4 regions of the Embleya sp. AB8 genome follow, and region 2 is predicted to be linked to each of the others. Evidence: riboswitches for the same ligand, from Rfam matches in the RefSeq annotation. Region 2 holds a riboswitch; each other region holds the start of a gene.
The links. A riboswitch is a leader RNA that binds a small molecule or an ion and turns the genes downstream of it on or off. The one in region 2 is predicted to bind cobalamin.

Region 1: another riboswitch for cobalamin. It lies ahead of ABIA38_RS00020 (energy-coupling factor ABC transporter permease); the one in region 2 lies ahead of ABIA38_RS14305 (peptidase).
Region 3: another riboswitch for cobalamin. It lies ahead of ABIA38_RS21770 (ribonucleoside-diphosphate reductase subunit alpha); the one in region 2 lies ahead of ABIA38_RS14305 (peptidase).
Region 4: another riboswitch for cobalamin. It lies ahead of ABIA38_RS16125 (ABC transporter substrate-binding protein); the one in region 2 lies ahead of ABIA38_RS14305 (peptidase).

The regions. Positions count from the first base shown of each region.
Region 1 is NZ_JBMHHY010000001.1:360-4,563, forward strand. It holds gene ABIA38_RS00005 (energy-coupling factor ABC transporter ATP-binding protein) at 1-574, opposite strand, end outside; gene cbiQ (cobalt ECF transporter T component CbiQ) at 571-1,314, opposite strand; gene ABIA38_RS00015 (energy-coupling factor ABC transporter substrate-binding protein) at 1,319-1,729, opposite strand; gene ABIA38_RS00020 (energy-coupling factor ABC transporter permease) at 1,726-2,502, opposite strand; cobalamin riboswitch at 2,531-2,740, opposite strand; gene ABIA38_RS00025 (RDD family protein) at 2,836-3,381, opposite strand; gene ABIA38_RS00030 (class II aldolase/adducin family protein) at 3,668-4,204, opposite strand, start outside.
Region 2 is NZ_JBMHHY010000008.1:326,762-330,965, forward strand. It holds gene ABIA38_RS14300 (prenyltransferase/squalene oxidase repeat-containing protein) at 1-1,432, opposite strand, end outside; cobalamin riboswitch at 1,532-1,686, opposite strand; cobalamin riboswitch at 1,891-2,025, shown strand; gene ABIA38_RS14305 (peptidase) at 2,164-3,267, shown strand; gene metE (5-methyltetrahydropteroyltriglutamate--homocysteine S-methyltransferase) at 3,460-4,204, opposite strand, start outside.
Region 3 is NZ_JBMHHY010000014.1:74,697-78,900, forward strand. It holds gene ABIA38_RS21755 (GNAT family N-acetyltransferase) at 1-317, shown strand, start outside; gene mug (G/U mismatch-specific DNA glycosylase) at 356-961, shown strand; gene ABIA38_RS21765 (hypothetical protein) at 1,219-1,407, shown strand; cobalamin riboswitch at 1,491-1,743, shown strand; gene ABIA38_RS21770 (ribonucleoside-diphosphate reductase subunit alpha) at 1,821-4,139, shown strand; gene ABIA38_RS21775 (ribonucleotide-diphosphate reductase subunit beta) at 4,157-4,204, shown strand, end outside.
Region 4 is NZ_JBMHHY010000010.1:115,295-119,498, forward strand. It holds gene ABIA38_RS16115 (hypothetical protein) at 1-465, opposite strand, end outside; gene ABIA38_RS16120 (LysR family transcriptional regulator) at 560-1,432, shown strand; cobalamin riboswitch at 1,492-1,696, shown strand; gene ABIA38_RS16125 (ABC transporter substrate-binding protein) at 1,715-2,776, shown strand; gene ABIA38_RS16130 (FecCD family ABC transporter permease) at 2,773-3,861, shown strand; gene ABIA38_RS16135 (ABC transporter ATP-binding protein) at 3,858-4,204, shown strand, end outside.

The DNA.
Region 1 (4,204 bases), on a different contig from region 2:
CGGTCGTGCCCGCCGCCCGCAACGCGGCCAGCGTGTCCAGCAACGCCTCCTGCCCTGCCGGATCCAACCCCGCCGTCGGCTCGTCCAGCACCAGCACCTCGGGCCGCATCGCGATCGCCCCCGCGATCGCCACCCGCTTGCGCTGCCCGAAGGACAACAGGTGTACCGGCCGCTCGGCCAACCCCGAGATGCCCAGCGCGGCCAACGCCTCGGCCACCCGCGACCGAACCTCCGCCGCCGCGAGCCCCAGGTTGAGCGGCCCGAACGAGACGTCCTGGGCCACCGACGCGGAGAACAACTGATCGTCGGGATCCTGCACGACCAACTGCACGGCCCGCCGCAGCTCGGCAAGTCCCTTCCGATCATGCCGAATCGGCACACCGTGCAGTTCGACCCGCCCCGCAGCCGGCACCAGGCCACCCGTCAACAGCCGCAACAGCGTGGTCTTCCCACTGCCGTTCGGCCCGAGCAGGGCCAACGCGCGCCCGGCCGGAATCGCCAGGGACAGGTCGCTCAACACGACCGGCCCGTCCTCGTAGGCGTAGCCGATCTCTCGTACCCGCAACGGAATCACTGCACCACCGGTCCCAGCAGAAGGGTGGCGACGACGACCGCCGCCACGACGAACAGGGCGGACCCGACGAACACGCGCGAGATCCGTACCTCGTCCACCAGCACCCGCAGCCGCCCGTCGTAGCCGCGCCCGGCCAGCCCCGCCTCCAACCGCTGGGCCCGGGCGAACGCGTGCACGAACACCGCCGAGCCGAGCCCGGCCACCGAGCGCCAGCGGGCCCGCCGGGTCCGGTGCCCGAGCCGACCGGCCTGGGCCTGGTTGATCCGGATGGTGGTGTCGTACAGCAGGAACAACATCCGGTACATCACCGCCGCCACGTCCACCACCGCCGCCGGCACTCCCACCCGGGTCAGCCTGGGCAATACGTCCGACAGCGGCGTGGTGAACGCGAACAACAACATCGCCAACCCGGCCGCCCCCGAGCGGGCCAGCAACTCGCCCGCGTGGCGCGGCCCGTGCTCGGCCCAGCCGACCCCGTCCGCGCGGATCGAGACCAGCAGGGTGAGCGCCCCGGTCGCGGCGAACCCGAGCGGCGCGCGGGCCGCCCGCCACAACCGCCGTACCGGCACCTTGGCGAAGCCGAACGCGACGATCAGCACGGTCGCGGCGACCAGCACCGCGCCCGGCCACGGCGGCAACGCCACCGCGCAGCCGAGCAGCCCGAAGGAGAGCACGGCCTTCTCGGCCGGATGGCGGCGCCGCCACGAACTCGCGTGCGCCGCCGCGTCGATCGGCAACACCGGCTCAGTGCCCCGAAGCCGATACCGGGCTCTCCGTCGCCGAGGCCGGAGCCGGGCGCGGGGCCGGGCTCACATCCGCCGGACCACTCTCCGCCTCGTCCGCAGTGTCGCTCGCCTCGGGCGCGAGTCGCCGACGGGTGCGCTTGACGCCGAACATGTACCCGACCACCCCCGCGCCGAGCGCGGCCTGCAACGCGAACAGGCCGGACTCGATCTCCCCGGACGGCGGTTCGTACAGCGGGCTGAACCACGGCTGGTAGCCCGGATCGTTCTCGGTGATCGCGGTCTCCGCCTGGGTGTCGGCGCCCGCGAACGGCTTGTCCTTGTGATCACCCATCCCGAACACCACGGGCAGCGCCGCGAGCAGCACCACGGCCAGCACGATCAGCAGATTGATCTTCGTCGAGCGCTTCATGCGGTCTTCTCCCCCTCACGAGCGACCGACGCGTCCTGCGCGACCGAGGCGTCCTGCGCGACCGGCGCGCTCGGCGCGCTCGGCGCGACCGGTGTGTTCCGCAGCACCCCGAGCCGGATCAGGTCCCCCCGGCTGGACTGCCGCAACAACCGCACCACCAGTACGGTCAGCAGCCCCTCGCTGATCGCCAGCGGGATCTGGGTGAGCGAGAAGATGCCGCCGAACTTGGCCAGCGCGCCCGGGAATCCGCTGTCCGGGTCGGGGAAGGCGAGGGCGAGTTGCACGCTGGTGACGCAGTACGTGCTCAGGTCCGCGACGAACGCCCCCATGAACACCGCGACATCCAGCGGCATGGTCCCGCCGCGTCGATCGAGCAGCGAGCGGGTGAGCCGATATGCGCCATAGCCCGCCCACGGCCCGACGATCGCCATGGAGAACACGTTCGCGCCCAGCGTGGTCAGCCCGCCGTGGGCCAGCAACAGGGCCTGGAACAGCAGGGTGATCGTGCCGAGTACGGCCATGATCGGCGGCCGGAACAGGATCGCGCCCAGTCCGGTGCCGGTGGGATGCGAGCAACTCCCGGTGACGGACGGGATCTTCAGTGCGGACAGTACGAACGAGAAGGCGCCGGAGGCGCCGAGCAGCAGGGTGTTCTCGGGTCGATTGCGTACCTCGCGAGTGAGCGCGCGGGCACCGTGGACGACGAACGGGGCAGCCGCGACGCCCCAGGCGGCGGCGTGTTCCCAGGGCAGATAGCCCTCGGCGATATGCATGAGGAAGGGTCCCTCTCCAACACCTCGTGGACGGACGATCGCCGTGGCCGGTCTCCTGGCTGACGGGTCGTACGTTCACGTCTCCGCCTTCCCGGGGCCGCGCGAGCGGTCCCAGTGGCTTCCCCGAGGCGACGAATCAACGTTCCCGAGGGGATGGAGGAGAACTTCCCGATCACAGTGGCGAGGGCCGCGCCGGCATCGAACCGGCTTCCCGAACACCACGGCGAGCCGACCCTAGTGGTCGGATGGACATGGCGACAAGGTGGCAATTGCAAACCGTGCGCAAGCCCACAATCGGTGCGGAGCGGTCGAGCAATAGCCGCATTCGGCCCATCAGTCCAGCCCGGGACCGCGCCCGCGGACCACAAGGGTGCGGGCGACCCGGTCGCCGATCCGCCGGCGCCGCTCGTCGGTGAGCACCGCGACCAGCCCGACCGCGCCGAGCGCGAACGTGTCGACCGGCAGCAGCAGCCAGCGGATGCCCAGTTGCCGCCGCCCGGCCCGGCCGCCGGAGACGTCGACCACCCGGATCCCGAACGCCTGCATGCCCCACGTCCGCCCGTCGTGCTCGGCGGGGCGCAACACCCAGTACCAGAACAGGATCCCCAGCGCGACCGCGACGACCCCCGCGGTGATCGCCGCGGTCAGCGGGCCGCTGCGGATCGAACCGTCGGGGTGTGTGGGCAGCAGGACGAACAGGAACATCGCCGTCCCGGGCAGCAGCGCCGACGCGAGGACGTCGAGTACGAACTGGCCGAGCCGCCGGCCGAGCACGGACGTGGCGACCGGGCGCTCGACCGCGGGCAGCCAGACCCGGGCACCGGTGCCGATGGGACGTGCCGTGCGCGCGTATCGCTGCGGAAGGCTCCGTTCGTACATGCCCTTGTACTTTCCGCAACCGGGCGGGTTGACTCCCGACGGGTCGGATATCGCCGAGATTGCCCCCGGTCGGCGGACAAGAACGGACGCGGGGGCCGGGCCGGCGATCGGCAACCATCGGGTTCGAGCGAAATCGATCCCGGGTGACCGACCGAGAACGAGCTGCCGGCGACCGACGCGGTCAGGGCCGCGCGGATCCGACCATCCCGACCATCTCGATCATCCCGATGATCCGGACCATCCGGATCGTTCTGACCGCTCGGACCGTTCGGACGGCTCAGACCGCTCAGATCGTCATCGGCCCGTCCGCCCCGAACAATTCCGGCTCGGACCGGCTGATCACGTCGTAGAGCGGCTGGTAGTTGATCCACGCCACCGTGTCGTTGCCGAGTTGCTCCCGGGTCAGCCGTGCGTTCTCCGCCGAGATCGGCCTGAGTTCGCCGGCCGCCTGGGCGAGCAACTGCACCTGGCACGAGCGCTCCATCGTGATGAACCACCAGGCCGCCGCGTCGACCGATTGTCCGACGGTGAGCAGACCGTGGTTGCGCAGGATCAGTGCCTTGCGCGGGCCGAGGGTCTCGGCGATCCGCCGGCCCTCCTCGGCGTCCAGGACGACGCCGGCGTAGTCGTCGAAGAGTTCGTGGTCCTCGTAGAAGGGACACACGTCCTGGGTTATCGGTTCGAGCCGGATGCCGAGCGCGGATATCGCGCGCCCGTGCGTGGAGTGGCTGTGCGCCGCCGCGACCACGTCGGGCCGGGCCGCGTGGATCTGCGAGTGGATCGCGAACGCGGCCTGGTTGACGTGGAATCGGCCCTCGACGAC
Region 2 (4,204 bases):
ACAACATGAGCAGTCCGCCGATCTCGGCGCCGGTCCTGGCCAGGTTTCCGCCGCCGCCGTTCGCGGTGCCGCCACTGCCCGAGGTGCTTCCGCCGCCCGACCCGGAACCACTGGTACCGGAGCCACCGGTGCCGGCGCCGGCGGTGTCCGTCGCGGACGCGGTGATCGACGCACTCGCGGTCTGGGTGAGCGCGGTGGAAGGTGTCGTGGACGGCGGCGTGGACGCGCTGTGGCCGGGCGATCCGGTGGGCTTGGGGGTGCCGGAGTCGGTCGGCTCGGGCGAGGTCGAGGTGGTGTGCGTCGGCTCGGTCGGGGCCTTGCCCAGGTCACCCAGCGAGACATCGGCCAGCGCAAGCAGCGCCTGCGGGGTGGCGCGGCGCCACTGGTCGCGTTGGAAGTCCGGGATGCCGTCGGTCCTGGCCGAGGCGAGGGCTTCGTCGTTGTAGGCGATGGTGCCGATCTCCTTGTCGGCGGCGCCCGCGTTGTCCTTGGTGATCTGGTGCTTGGCCACCCACACGGCGGCCCGCTCCGACTCGGCCCGGTAGCCGGCGGCGTGCAGGGCCTGACCGGCCAGGCCGGTGCTGTTGGTGTTCGATGCCGCCGTGGGGCCCGAGCCGCCGAACGAACCGTCGGCGCGTTGCTTGGACTTGAGCCAGTCCGCGCCCTTCTTGGCGGCGGTCGCGGCGCCGGCCGAGTGGCTCTCGGCCGCCGCGGACAGCAGCGCCTGCACGGCCATCGCGGTGGAGTCCGGGTCGAGCACGGTGGTGGGAGTGTCCTGGCAGGTCGCGCCGCTGCTGCCCAACTGGCCCGGGAACAGCCGGAATCCGCCGCTTGGGCACTGCTGCTTGAGCAGGAAGTCCACGGCGGATTGCGGCACTCCGCCGCTGCGGGCCAGGCCGAGGACGGCGAGCGACTGGCCGAAGGCGTTGCTGGAGTCGGGGCTGCCGGTGAGCTTGTCCCGGATCCGGCCCACGTCGTCGCCGGCGTCGGCTCCCGCGATCAGGTCGAGCGTCTCGGCGCGCAGGTCGAAGCCGCCGAACCCGGTCGGATCGCGGTCGGCGACCACGGCGGCGAAGAGTACCTTCGCGGTGGCGCCGGCGATCCGCGAGCCGGGCATGCCCCATTCCTCGGCGCTGTTGTACGTGCGTACGTTCGCGGCCACCGCGTCGGCCGCGGCGCGGAGCGCGGCCGGTTGGGAGCGGGTGGCCGCCAACGCCATCATCGTGTCGATGGTCAGGCCCCAGTCGGAGCGGGAGAACCCGGGGATGGCACCGCCGACCAGTTCCCCGGCCTGCCACTTCGCCGCCGCCGAGGCCTCGGCGGCATGGGGATTCGCGGCGTCGGCCGACGCGGAGAAGACGGGGGAGGCGGCGACGAGCACCGCGCCGCAGACCGCGACGGCGCCGGTGGTTCGCACGGTGAGCCAGGACATCGGTGGAACCCTTCCGAGACCAACGCGTCCCGGGAGCCGGCCGACGCGGGGCGTCGGACGGGCGTCCGGGCCTCAGCGTGTAGTCCACGACAGCTGGAGCCTTCAATTCGTACGCACCCAGGTATTCCGACTCGCGGCGGCCTGTCGGCCACCGCCTACGGTTGCGGGTCAGCGCCGGATTTCGACCGGCTTCCCCTGAGTTTCGAACTATGCAGTTGAGGGTGTCGACACAGGTCGGCGTGCGGAGCATACGAAACGTTCCGACGCTCGGACAACAGCACGAGTATGCGCTCCACGGTGCCGTTCGTCACCACCGGGGTGCGGGCCGGCGCGAAGCGGCGAACCGGTTGGCCGGAAAGGGAGTTCTTCCCGCGCCGGGCGGTCCGTAGAGTGCGGGACGTCCTCGCGCCGGGGATTGTGGAACACTCGCGACGCCCCTCGCGGACGCCACGACTCGTTCCGATCGCCGGTGCGGCGGCCCGCAACATCTCCGACGACAGGGGAAGTCCGGTGTGAATCCGGCGCTGACCCGCAGCGGTGGTCCGTCCCTCCCGACGGCGAGCCCGAATGCCTGTCGCCGGGGCGTTTTCCTCTCCATTCCCCGTCGTGGTCCGCGGGGCGGAGCCCTCGCGTCGCCGCGCCGGGAACGTGTGCCGCCCTCGGGCCGGCCCGCCTCGGCCGGCGGATCCGCCGGGCCTGCCGCGCCGTGGGCCCGGAAAGGCACCGTCATCATGACGCTCACCACTCGACCCGGACGCCGGATAGCCACGCTGCTCGGCGGACTGGCCCTGGCCGGCGCGACCGCCCTGATCCCGGCGACCGCCGTGGCCGCCCCCACCACGACCGGCCCGACACCTGCCGCGGACGCGTCCGTACTCGCCGGCAACCGCACCCAGGCCGCGGCCGGTTGGCTGGCCCGCCAACTCGTCGACGGCGAGCGCTTCGAGACCACCTTCAACGGGGTGACCTACCCCGATCAGGGCCTGACCATCGACGCGATCCTCGCCTTCGCCGCCGCGGGAGTCGCCGACCACAACGGGGCCAAGGCCACCACGTGGCTCGCCCGGCCGGAGATCCTGTCCGGCTACATCGGCGACGGCGCCACCAACGCCTACGCCGGCGCCACCGCCAAAACCCTCCTGGCCGCCGAGGTCCGCGGGGTGAGCCCCACCACGTTCGGCGGCGTGGACCTCCCGGCCCGGCTGCGCTCCCTGCAACAACCCTCCGGCCGGTTCACCGACACCTCCCCATGGGGCGACTACAGCAACGCCTTCAGCCAGTCCCTCGCACTCCTGGCGCTGAACCGCACCCCCGGCGGAGTGCCCACCGCCGCAGTCGACTTCCTGGCCGGCGCACACTGCGCCGACGGCGGATTCCCGCTGAACTACGGCCTGCCCACCTGCACCAGCGACGCGGACTCCACCGCGATGAGCGTGCAGGCGCTGGCCGCCACCGGCCGATCCCAGGAGGCCGCGGCCGGCCTGAACTGGCTTGCCGCGCACCAGCTTTCGGACGGCGGCTTCGGTACCGTCGGTGCCACGACCGGCAACGCCAACAGCACCGGACTGGCCGGCCAGGCCCTGCTGTCCTCGTGGCGGGTACTCCCCGGCCTGACCGCACGGCACTTCCTGACCGAACGCCAGGTCGGCTGCTCGGCCACACCCGCCACCCGAGGCGCGATCGCCTACGACGCGACCGGCTTCAACCCGTCCACCGCCACCCGCGCCACCGCCCAGGCGGTCCTGGGCCTGGCCGGCACCGGCTTCGCCGACCTGACCGCCGCCGGCGCCCGCCCCGACGCCCCGACGCTGCACTGCCCCGGAACGGCCGCCTGACGCAGCGGAACAGGCCCGCACCACCGGGCGATGACGGCGCCCCGACGCGTTGTCGGGGCCGTCGCTGCGGGCCCCCGTGTGGCCGGATGTCAGTCCGCCCGGTGGTGGATCGGCCCGCCGTTCGGGTCGACGTGCGCGTGGCGGACGAGTTGCCGGGGCGGGGCCTTGCGGGCCCCGCCCCGGCAGGGTTCGTCAGGGCGTGCTGTTCGAGAGGGTGCTGCGGACCTCGCGCGCCGCGGTCACCAGGTTCGTCAGCGAGGCACGGACCTCGGGCCAACCCCGGGTCTTGAGGCCGCAGTCGGGGTTGACCCACAGGCGCTCGGCGGGGATCGCGGTCAGGCCCTCGCGCAGCAGGCGGGCCACCTCGTCGGTGTCGGGGATGCGTGGGGAGTGGATGTCGTAGACGCCGGGACCGGCCTCGCGCGGGTAGCCGTGGGCGGCGAGTTCGTGGGCGACCTGCATGTGGGAACGGGCCGCCTCCAGGCTGATCACGTCGGCGTCGAGGTCGTCGATGGCCTGCACGATGTCGCCGAACTCCGCGTAGCACATGTGGGTATGGATCTGCGTCTCGGCGCGTACGCCCGAGGTGGTCAGGCGGAACGCCTCGGTGGCCCAGGCCAGATACGCGGCATGGTCCGCAGTGCGCAGCGGCAGTGTCTCGCGCAGCGCGGGCTCGTCCACCTGGATGACCGAAGTCCCTGCGGCTTCGAGATCGTCGACCTCGTCGCGCAGTGCGAGCGCGACCTGTCGGGCGGTGGTGCCGAGTGGTTGGTCGTCGCGGACGAAGGACCACGCGAGCATGGTCACCGGGCCGGTCAGCATGCCCTTGACCGGTCGATCGGACAACGACTGGGCGAACGAGGTCCAGCGCACGGTCATCGGCCCGGGGCGGGAGATGTCGCCGGCCAGGATCGGCGGGCGTACGTACCGCGTTCCG
Region 3 (4,204 bases), on a different contig from region 2:
AGCTGCTGTCCTACCTCAACGAGCGGCTGCGCAGCGGCGCGACGGTGATGTTCGCCGCGTACAGCCCGGCGGGACCGCTGTGCGTCGGGAGTTACCAACAGCTGTACGACACCACCGAGATCGTCGGCGTGGCCACCCTCCCGGCGGCCCGGCGCGGCGGCCTCGCGGCGGCGGTGACGTGGGAATTGGCCCGGCACGCGCTGGCGAGCGGGAGCGAGACGGTGTTCCTGTCCGCGGGGGACGAGCACGTGGCGCGCGTGTACGACCGGCTCGGCTTCCGGTCGGTGGGGACGGCGCTGATCGCCGAGGCACCGTGAGCGGCGGGGCGGGGCCGGCGAAGCCGATCGTGCTGCCGATTCCGGCGGGGCGCAATCCGACGGCGGCGGAGTTGGCGGCGGCGCACGGGGTGAGCATCCCGGACGTGCTCGCGCCGAATCTGCGGGTGTTGTTCTGCGGGATCAATCCGGGGCTGTGGTCCGGCGCGACCGGGCGACACTTCGCGCGGCCGGGCAATCGGTTCTGGCCCGCGCTGTACGCCGCCGGCTTCACGCCGCGCCTGTTCCGACCCGACGAACAGGACGAGTTGACCGCCCTCGGGCTCGGCATCACCAACGTGGTGGCCCGGACCACGGCCCGGGCGGACGAGTTGACCAGGGACGAATACCGGGCGGGCGGCGCGGCGCTCACCGCGCGGGTGCGCGAGTACCGCCCGGCCTGGCTGGCGGTGCTCGGCATCGGCGCGTACCGAACCGGCTTCGGCCGCCCCAAGGCCGTGGTCGGCCGCCAACCGGAAACCATCGACGACACCCGAATCTGGGTCCTCCCCAACCCGAGCGGCCTCAACGCCCACTGGACCGCCACCACCCTCGCCGAAGCCTTCACCACCCTACGCACGACAGCCTTCGCACGACCTCGCGACGCGGGGCCGACCGAACAACCGGCCGACCCAGACGCCGGCTGACGCGGCGAGAGCAGCCGGCCACGGCGCCCCCACGCCAACCACGCGCCCCGACCCGCCGCGCATCCGGCCCACGGCACAACACCCACCGCGCCGCCATCTCTTCCCCGGCCCCGCCGTCGGGCCGCTGTGCTGCCCCGCAGGCCGCCCGACCCCGCGTCGCTGCCCGCCCCTACCCACCGCCCCCGCCCCCGTCCATCGACCGAGTGGCTTCACTCGGTTGGTGGTTACTTCGTGACCTCTCGGGCGGTTGGGTCGGCGTGAAGATTTTGCGCGCGCCGTTCGGGCCGTGGCCCACGGAGACGTTCGAGACTCCCGTCTACGAGGCGCTGGTCGCCGAGTGGCGCGACTCGGGGCGGGAGGTGCCCCGGGCGGTGAATCGGCCGCAGGGTGGTCCGGCCGGACCCGCCCGGCCGGCCAAAGCCGGGCCCCGGGGCGGCCGGCCGTGACCGGGCCCGGAACAACGGGCCTGGCCGAGACCGCGACACGACACAACACCTGGGGGTGCAACGACCACGCCGCCACTACATATATGCTCTCCGACGCAGCTGGTTCGCCCATCCGAAAGTTCGATGGAGGGGCGACGCAAGAGGGAATCCGGTGCGAAGCCGGAACTGCCCCCGCAGCGGTGAGCGGGAACGAACGTCGTCATGGAGCGCCGAACGCCGAGAGGCGATCGGGAAGCGACGACCACTAGGAACTCCGCGGACCACCGAGCACGCCGTGCCCGGCGGTGCCCCGGCATGCCCGCGAGTCCGAATACCTGCCGGCTGCCCGCGCCTTCGGGCGTGGGGTCACCTGTACGTACGAGCTCGCGAGGAGAGAGCACGTGACCGTTGTGGACAGCGTGGGCGCGACCCGGATGCGGATCGACGAAAGCCCCGAGGACCGACTGGCGACCCTGGTACGCACCCAGGCGCGCGATTTGCCGGAGGTCGATCCGGATCGGGTCGTCCGCCGGGTCGTCGCGGGCCTGAACGAGGGCGCGGACGACGGCGCCGCCGCGGACCTGGCGGTGCGTACCGCCGCCGAGCTGATCGCCGAGGAGCCCGCCTACTCGCGCCTCGCCGCCCGCCTGCTGGCCGGCCGGATCGCCGCCGAGGCCGCCGAAGCCGGCGTCACCTCGTTCAGCGCCGGCATCGCGCTCGGCCGCCGTGAGGGCATCATCGGCGCGCAGACCGCGGCGTTCGTCGCCGCGCACGCCGCCGAGCTGGACGCCGCCGTGGACACCGAAGGCGACCGCCGGTTCGAGTACTTCGGCCTGCGTACCGTCTACGACCGCTACCTGCTGCGGCACCCGGTCTCGCGCAGCGTGGTGGAGACCCCGCAACACTTCCTGCTGCGGGTGGCGTGCGGCCTGGCCCAGGAGCCCGGCGAGGCGATCGGCTTCTACCGGCTGATGTCCTCGCTCGCCTACCTGCCCAGCTCGCCGACGTTGTTCAACTCCGGCACGGTGCACACCCAGATGTCCTCGTGCTACCTGCTGGATTCGCCCAAGGACGAGCTGGAGTCGATCTACGACATGTACGGGCGGATCGCCCGACTGTCCAAGTTCGCCGGCGGCATCGGCGTGGCCTGGTCCCGGGTGCGCTCGCGCGGCTCGCTGATCCGCGGCACCAACGGGCACTCCAACGGCATCGTGCCGTGGCTCAAGACGCTCGACTCGTCCGTGGCCGCGGTCAACCAGGGCGGCCGGCGCAAGGGCGCGGCCTGCGTCTACCTGGAGACCTGGCACCCCGACATCCTGGAATTCCTCGAACTGCGCGAGAACACCGGCGAGGACGCCCGCCGGGCGCACAACCTCAACCTGGCCAACTGGGTGCCGGACCTGTTCATGCGCCGGGTCGAGGAGGACGGCGTCTGGTCGCTGTTCGACCCGAACGAGCTGCCCGAACTGCCCGACCTGTGGGGCGCCGAGTTCGACAGGGTCTACGAAGCCGCCGAGCGGGACGGCCGGTTCGTCCGGCAACTGCCCGCGCGCGACCTCTACGCCCGGATGATGCGCACCCTCGCGCAGACCGGCAACGGCTGGATGACCTTCAAGGACGCCGCCAACCGCACCTGCAACCAGGCCGCCGAACCGGGCAACGTGGTGCACCTGTCCAACCTGTGCACCGAGATCCTGGAGGTCACCAGCGACGGCGAGACCGCCGTGTGCAACCTCGGCTCGGTCAACCTCGGCGCGCATGTAATCGCCGGCGAGGGGATGGACTGGGACAAGCTGCGCGCGACGGTGCGCACCGCCGTGGTCTTCCTGGACCGGGTGATCGACATCAACTACTACCCGACCGACCAAGCCGCCGCGTCCAACCCGCGCTGGCGCCCGGTGGGCCTGGGGCTGATGGGCCTGCAGGACGTGTTCTTCACGCTCGGCCTGCCGTTCGACTCCGCCGAGGCGCGCGAGTTGTCCACGCTGATCTCCGAGGAGATCTACCTCACCGCGCTCGAGACCTCCTCCGCGCTGGCCGAGGCGCACGGCCCGCACCCGGCCTACGCCGAGACGCACGCCGCGCGCGGGCGGCTCCAGCCCGACCTGTGGGAGGGCGTGTACCCGACGCAGACCAAGCGCTGGGACGCGCTGCGCTCGCGCGTCGCCGAGCACGGGCTGCGCAACTCGCTGCTCGTCGCGATCGCGCCGACCGCCACGATCGCCTCGATCGCGGGCGCGTACGAGTGCATCGAGCCGCAGGTGTCCAACCTGTTCAAGCGCGAGACGCTGTCGGGCGAGTTCCTGCAGATCAACGCCTACCTGGTGCGCGAGCTCAAGGCTCGCGGCCTGTGGACCCCCGAGGTTCGCGACCGGATCAAGCGGGCCGAGGGCTCGGTCCAGGGCATCGCCGAACTCCCGGAGGACGTACGGGAGTTGTACCGCACGGCGTGGGAGCTGCCGCAGCGCGCGCTGATCGACCTGGCCGCCCAGCGGTCCCCGTACATCGACCAGTCGCAGTCGCTGAACCTGTTCATGGCCGACCCGACCATCGGCAAGTTGTCCTCGATGTACCGCTACGCGTGGTCGACCGGCCTGAAGACCACGTACTACCTGCGCTCGCGCCCCGCGACGCGCATCCAGCAGGCGACGGTGCCGGCGCAGGCGTCGGCCGCGCCGGTGGAGGAGATCTCGGACCTCGAGGTCATCGCCTGCTCGCTGGAGAACCCCGAAGCCTGTGAGGCGTGCACGTGAGCCTGCTCGATCCCGGAATGAACCTCACGCTGCGCCCCATGCAGTACCCGGACTTCTACGAGAAG
Region 4 (4,204 bases), on a different contig from region 2:
GGTCGGTGCCGGGGTGGGGGATCGTTCCGGCGCGAGGTGCGGGTGGTCCCGGCGGACCAGGTCGGCGGCGGCGAAGCGTTCCAGTAGGTCGGGCCGGTCCACCGAGATCGGGGTGGGGTCCGGCCGGTCGGCCGGCTGTGCCAGCCACTGCCTGATCGGGTCCGTCGGCGGTATCGGGTCCGGGTCGAAGAAGGCATCCATGGCGTCCGGCCGGGTGGCGCTCACCCGGTGGGCGGTCACCGTGACATGGGCGCCGGTGGAGAGGCCGACGATCAGGTGTACGGGGACACCCTCTTCGTAGTACCGGGCTCCGAATTCGGAGACGGCCCAAGGCCTGCCCGCCGCGGAGACGATCCGGAAGGCACCGTAGCGGGAGCCGACTTCCGCCCGGTCGTGCAGGTGCAGCAGCAGGTCGACGAGGGCCGCCCGGTGCTGTGGCAGGTCGGCGCGGGAGCATTCGATCAAGGTGTCCTCCGGGCTGGTGGGCGTGGACACCAGTGTGGGCGGCCGACGATGATCGGGTCCAACACGCTTCGCTCATCGGAGATGAGGCTTCCTCATGGCCGTCAACCTCGCGCAACTCCGGGCCTTGGTCGCGGTCCTGGACACCGGCGGATTCGGCACGGCCGCGACGACGCTGGGGATCAGTCAGTCCGCGGTCTCGCACGCCGTGGCCGCCCTGGAACGGGCGCTGGGCGCACCCGTCGTGGATCGCGGCGCTCCGGGCGCGCGGCCGACGCCGCTGGGCGAACTGGTCCTGCCGCACGCGCGACGCGCCGTTGCGGCGGCCGACGCCGTGGTCACCCTCGCCGCCCGTGAGCGGGCCGGCGCGGTGGGCACCGTCCTGCTGGCCGCAACCCCCACGGCCTGCCGGGGACTTGTCCCGGGACTGATCCGCCGGTGGGGTCGGGCGCACTCCGGGATCCGGGTGCGCGTCTTCGAAGGCGAGGACGCCGAGGTGGCCGGCTGGTTGGCGGACGGCACCGCCGACCTCGCCGTACTGGTCGACGCCGACCCGGTACCCGAGGGCGCGGTGCCACTGCTGCGCGACGAATTCCGCGCGGCGCTGCCGGCCGACCACCCGCTGGCCCAGGAGGATTCGATCACCCTGTCCGACCTGGACGACGATCGTTTCCTGCTCTCCGACGGCGGTTGTGAGCCCTACCTGCGTGAACTGCACCGGCTCGGCGGCACCCCGTACGTTCCGCCGCCACGCATACGTGGGTTCGCCACCCTGCTGGCCATGGTCGGCGACGGCCTCGGCGTGTCCGTCGTCCCGGACCTGGCCCGGCACATGCTGCCGCCCGGCGTCGTCCTGGTGCCCCTGAAGCCATCGGTCCACCGCCGCCTGACCCTGTCGGGCCCGCCGTCCCGCCCGTGGCCCCCGACGGTCCGAGCCCTACTCGACAGCACCACCCCGGCCGGCCGGTGAAGCCGGGTCGACGTATCCGAAGGTGTTGATCCCGCCGATGAGGCACTACGAGCGGTTTGGTAGCTTGGCGCCGCCGTGGTGTACGGGAAGCCGGTCCAAGCCGGCGCGGCCCTCGCCACTGTAGCCGCGGAGTCCCGCGGCCCTCGCTGACGGCTCCCGGAGCGGTCAGGGCCACTGGGTGGATCGGAAACGAGCCAACCGGGAAGGCCGGCCGCGGAGCGTCGATGCGGAAGCCAGGAGACCGGCCACGGCGCGACATGTTCCACGAGGGTTGGAGAACACGTGACTCGCGCTCCCCTGCGCCCGTTTCGATCCGAACGTTCCATACGTCCCGCGCGCGCCCCGCGCTCGACGCGCGCCGGCCTCGCCGCCGCGGCGCTCCTGCTCGTCGGTGCGCTCGGTGCGTGTACGGGTGCGCCTGCGGCCGACCAGCCCGCCGCGGCGGCCGGGAGCAGTCACCCGGCGCCGGTGAGCGTGAGCAGGTGTGGTGTCACCACGACCGTCGCGGCACCGCCGAGCCGGCTGGTCACCCTCAACCAGGGCGCCACCGAAGTGGCCCTGGCTCTCGACCTGCAGACCCGAATGGCCGGAACGGCGTACCTCGACGACGCGGTCCCGGCGAAATGGAAGGCGGCCTACGACACCGTCCCGGTGCTTTCCGAGAAGTACCCGACCAAGGAGAAACTCCTCGCGGCGCGCCCGGACTTCCTCTACGCCTCCTACTCCAGCGCGTTCACCGACAAGGTGGCGGGCACGCGGGACGAGCTGGGTTCCCAGGGCATCACCACCTACCTGTCGCCGCTGGCTTGCGCCGACAACAAGCAGGTGGCGCCGGTGTCCTTCCAGGCGGTGTGGGACGAACTGGGCGACGTCGCCGAGGTGTTCGGTGTCGCACCGCGCGCTGCCGCCATCCGGGACGCGCAGCAGCAGCAACTTGCCGAACTCGCGGCCAAGTCGGCGGGCAAGGGCCTGAACGTGTTCTGGTACGACTCGGGCACGAAGACCCCGTACGTCGGCGCCGGCCACGGCGGACCCCAGCTCGTGCTCGACGCCGTCGGTGCCCACAACGTCTTCGGCACGCTGCCCGGTGACTGGCAGAACGCGAGTTGGGAGCAGGTGGTCGCGGCGGACCCGGACGTCATCGTGCTCGCGGACGCCGGTTGGGACACCGCGCAGTCCAAGATCGATTACCTCGAACACGACCCGGTGCTGAGCAAGCTCAGCGCCGTCCGGCACCGTGCGTTCGTGGTCGTGCCGTTCTCCGAATCGACCCCCGGCGTGCTGCTCGCCGACGGTGCCGTCCGGGTTTCGGCCGGCCTGAGCAGCCTGGCCCCACGTTCATGACCGTGCCGGATCGTCCCGCCGCACGGCTCGCAAGCGCGAGTCGTGCGGCGGTGGCCCTGGCCGTTGCCGCGCTCCTGCTGTTGCTCACCGTGCTGCTCGGCCTCGCCGTGGGATCGGTCCACGAGCCGCCGCAGGTCGTGGCCGAAGTGGTGCTGCGCCGGCTCGGTCTCGGTGGCTCCGACGTCACACCGCTGGACGACCGGATCATCTGGCAGCTGCGGCTGCCGCGAGTCCTGGGGGCCGCCGCGACCGGCGCGGGACTCGCGGTGTGCGGCGCGGTGTTGCAGACCCTGACCGGGAACGACCTGGCCGATCCCTACCTGCTCGGGATCTCCAACGGCGCCGCCGTCGGCGCGGTCACCGTGATCGTCCTCGGTGTCGGAGTCTCCGGCACCGCGGTGATCGGCGCGCTCCCGGCTGCCGCCTTCGTCGGCGCACTGCTGGCCGTCCTCGTCGTGCTGGCCCTCGCCGGGGCGCACAGCCGGACCCTGCCGGCCTCGCGGACCGTGCTGGCCGGCATCGCGGTGGGGCAGTTGTGCGGAGCGTACACCTCGTTCGTCGTGCTCGTCCTCGGCGACCGCAACGCCGCCCGCGGCGTCATGGAGTGGACGCTGGGTTCGGTGGCCGGGGTGCGGTGGAACACGGCCGTCTTCCTGGCCGCGGTGGCCGTCGTCGGCACGGTGGTCATGGTCGCGGCCGCCCGGGACCTGGACGCGTTCGCGTTCGGCGAGACCGCGGCCCGTTCCGTCGGCGTCCACGTCGAACGTACCCGCTGGGCCCTGATCGCCGCCGCCGCGTTGGTGACCGCATGCCTGGTCGCCAACACCGGCGTCATCGGCTTCGTGGGTCTGGTCGTGCCGCACGTCGTCCGCCTGGTGTGCGGCCCGCGCCATGCCCTCCTGCTGCCCATGTCCGCACTTGTGGGTGCGTCCCTGCTGGTGGGCAGCGACATCGTGGCGCGCTCGGTGCTCCCGGACCAGGAGATTCCCGTCGGCATCGTCACCGCCGGACTCGGCGCGCCGTTCTTCGCATGGCTGTTGTGGCGCCAGGCAGCCGGCAGGCGGGCGACGGGGAGTCGGCCGTGATCGTGGTGAACCCGATGGGGCTCGATGCCGAAAACGTCGGCGTGCGCGTCGACGGCGCCACCTTGCTGACGGACGTGACGCTCGGCTTCGCCCCCGGCAGGACGACGGGCCTGCTCGGGCCCAACGGTGCCGGCAAGACGACGCTGCTGCGGGCCCTGGCCGGACTGCGCCGGCCGCAGACGGGCCGTGTCCTGCTCGACGGCGGCGACCTGTACGCCCTCCCGGCCCGCCGACGTGCGCGACAGGTGGCCTTCATGGAACAACAGGCCGACACCGCGCTGCCACTGACGGCCCGCCAGGTCATCGACCTGGGGCGCACGCCACACCGCGGCCGATGGCCCGT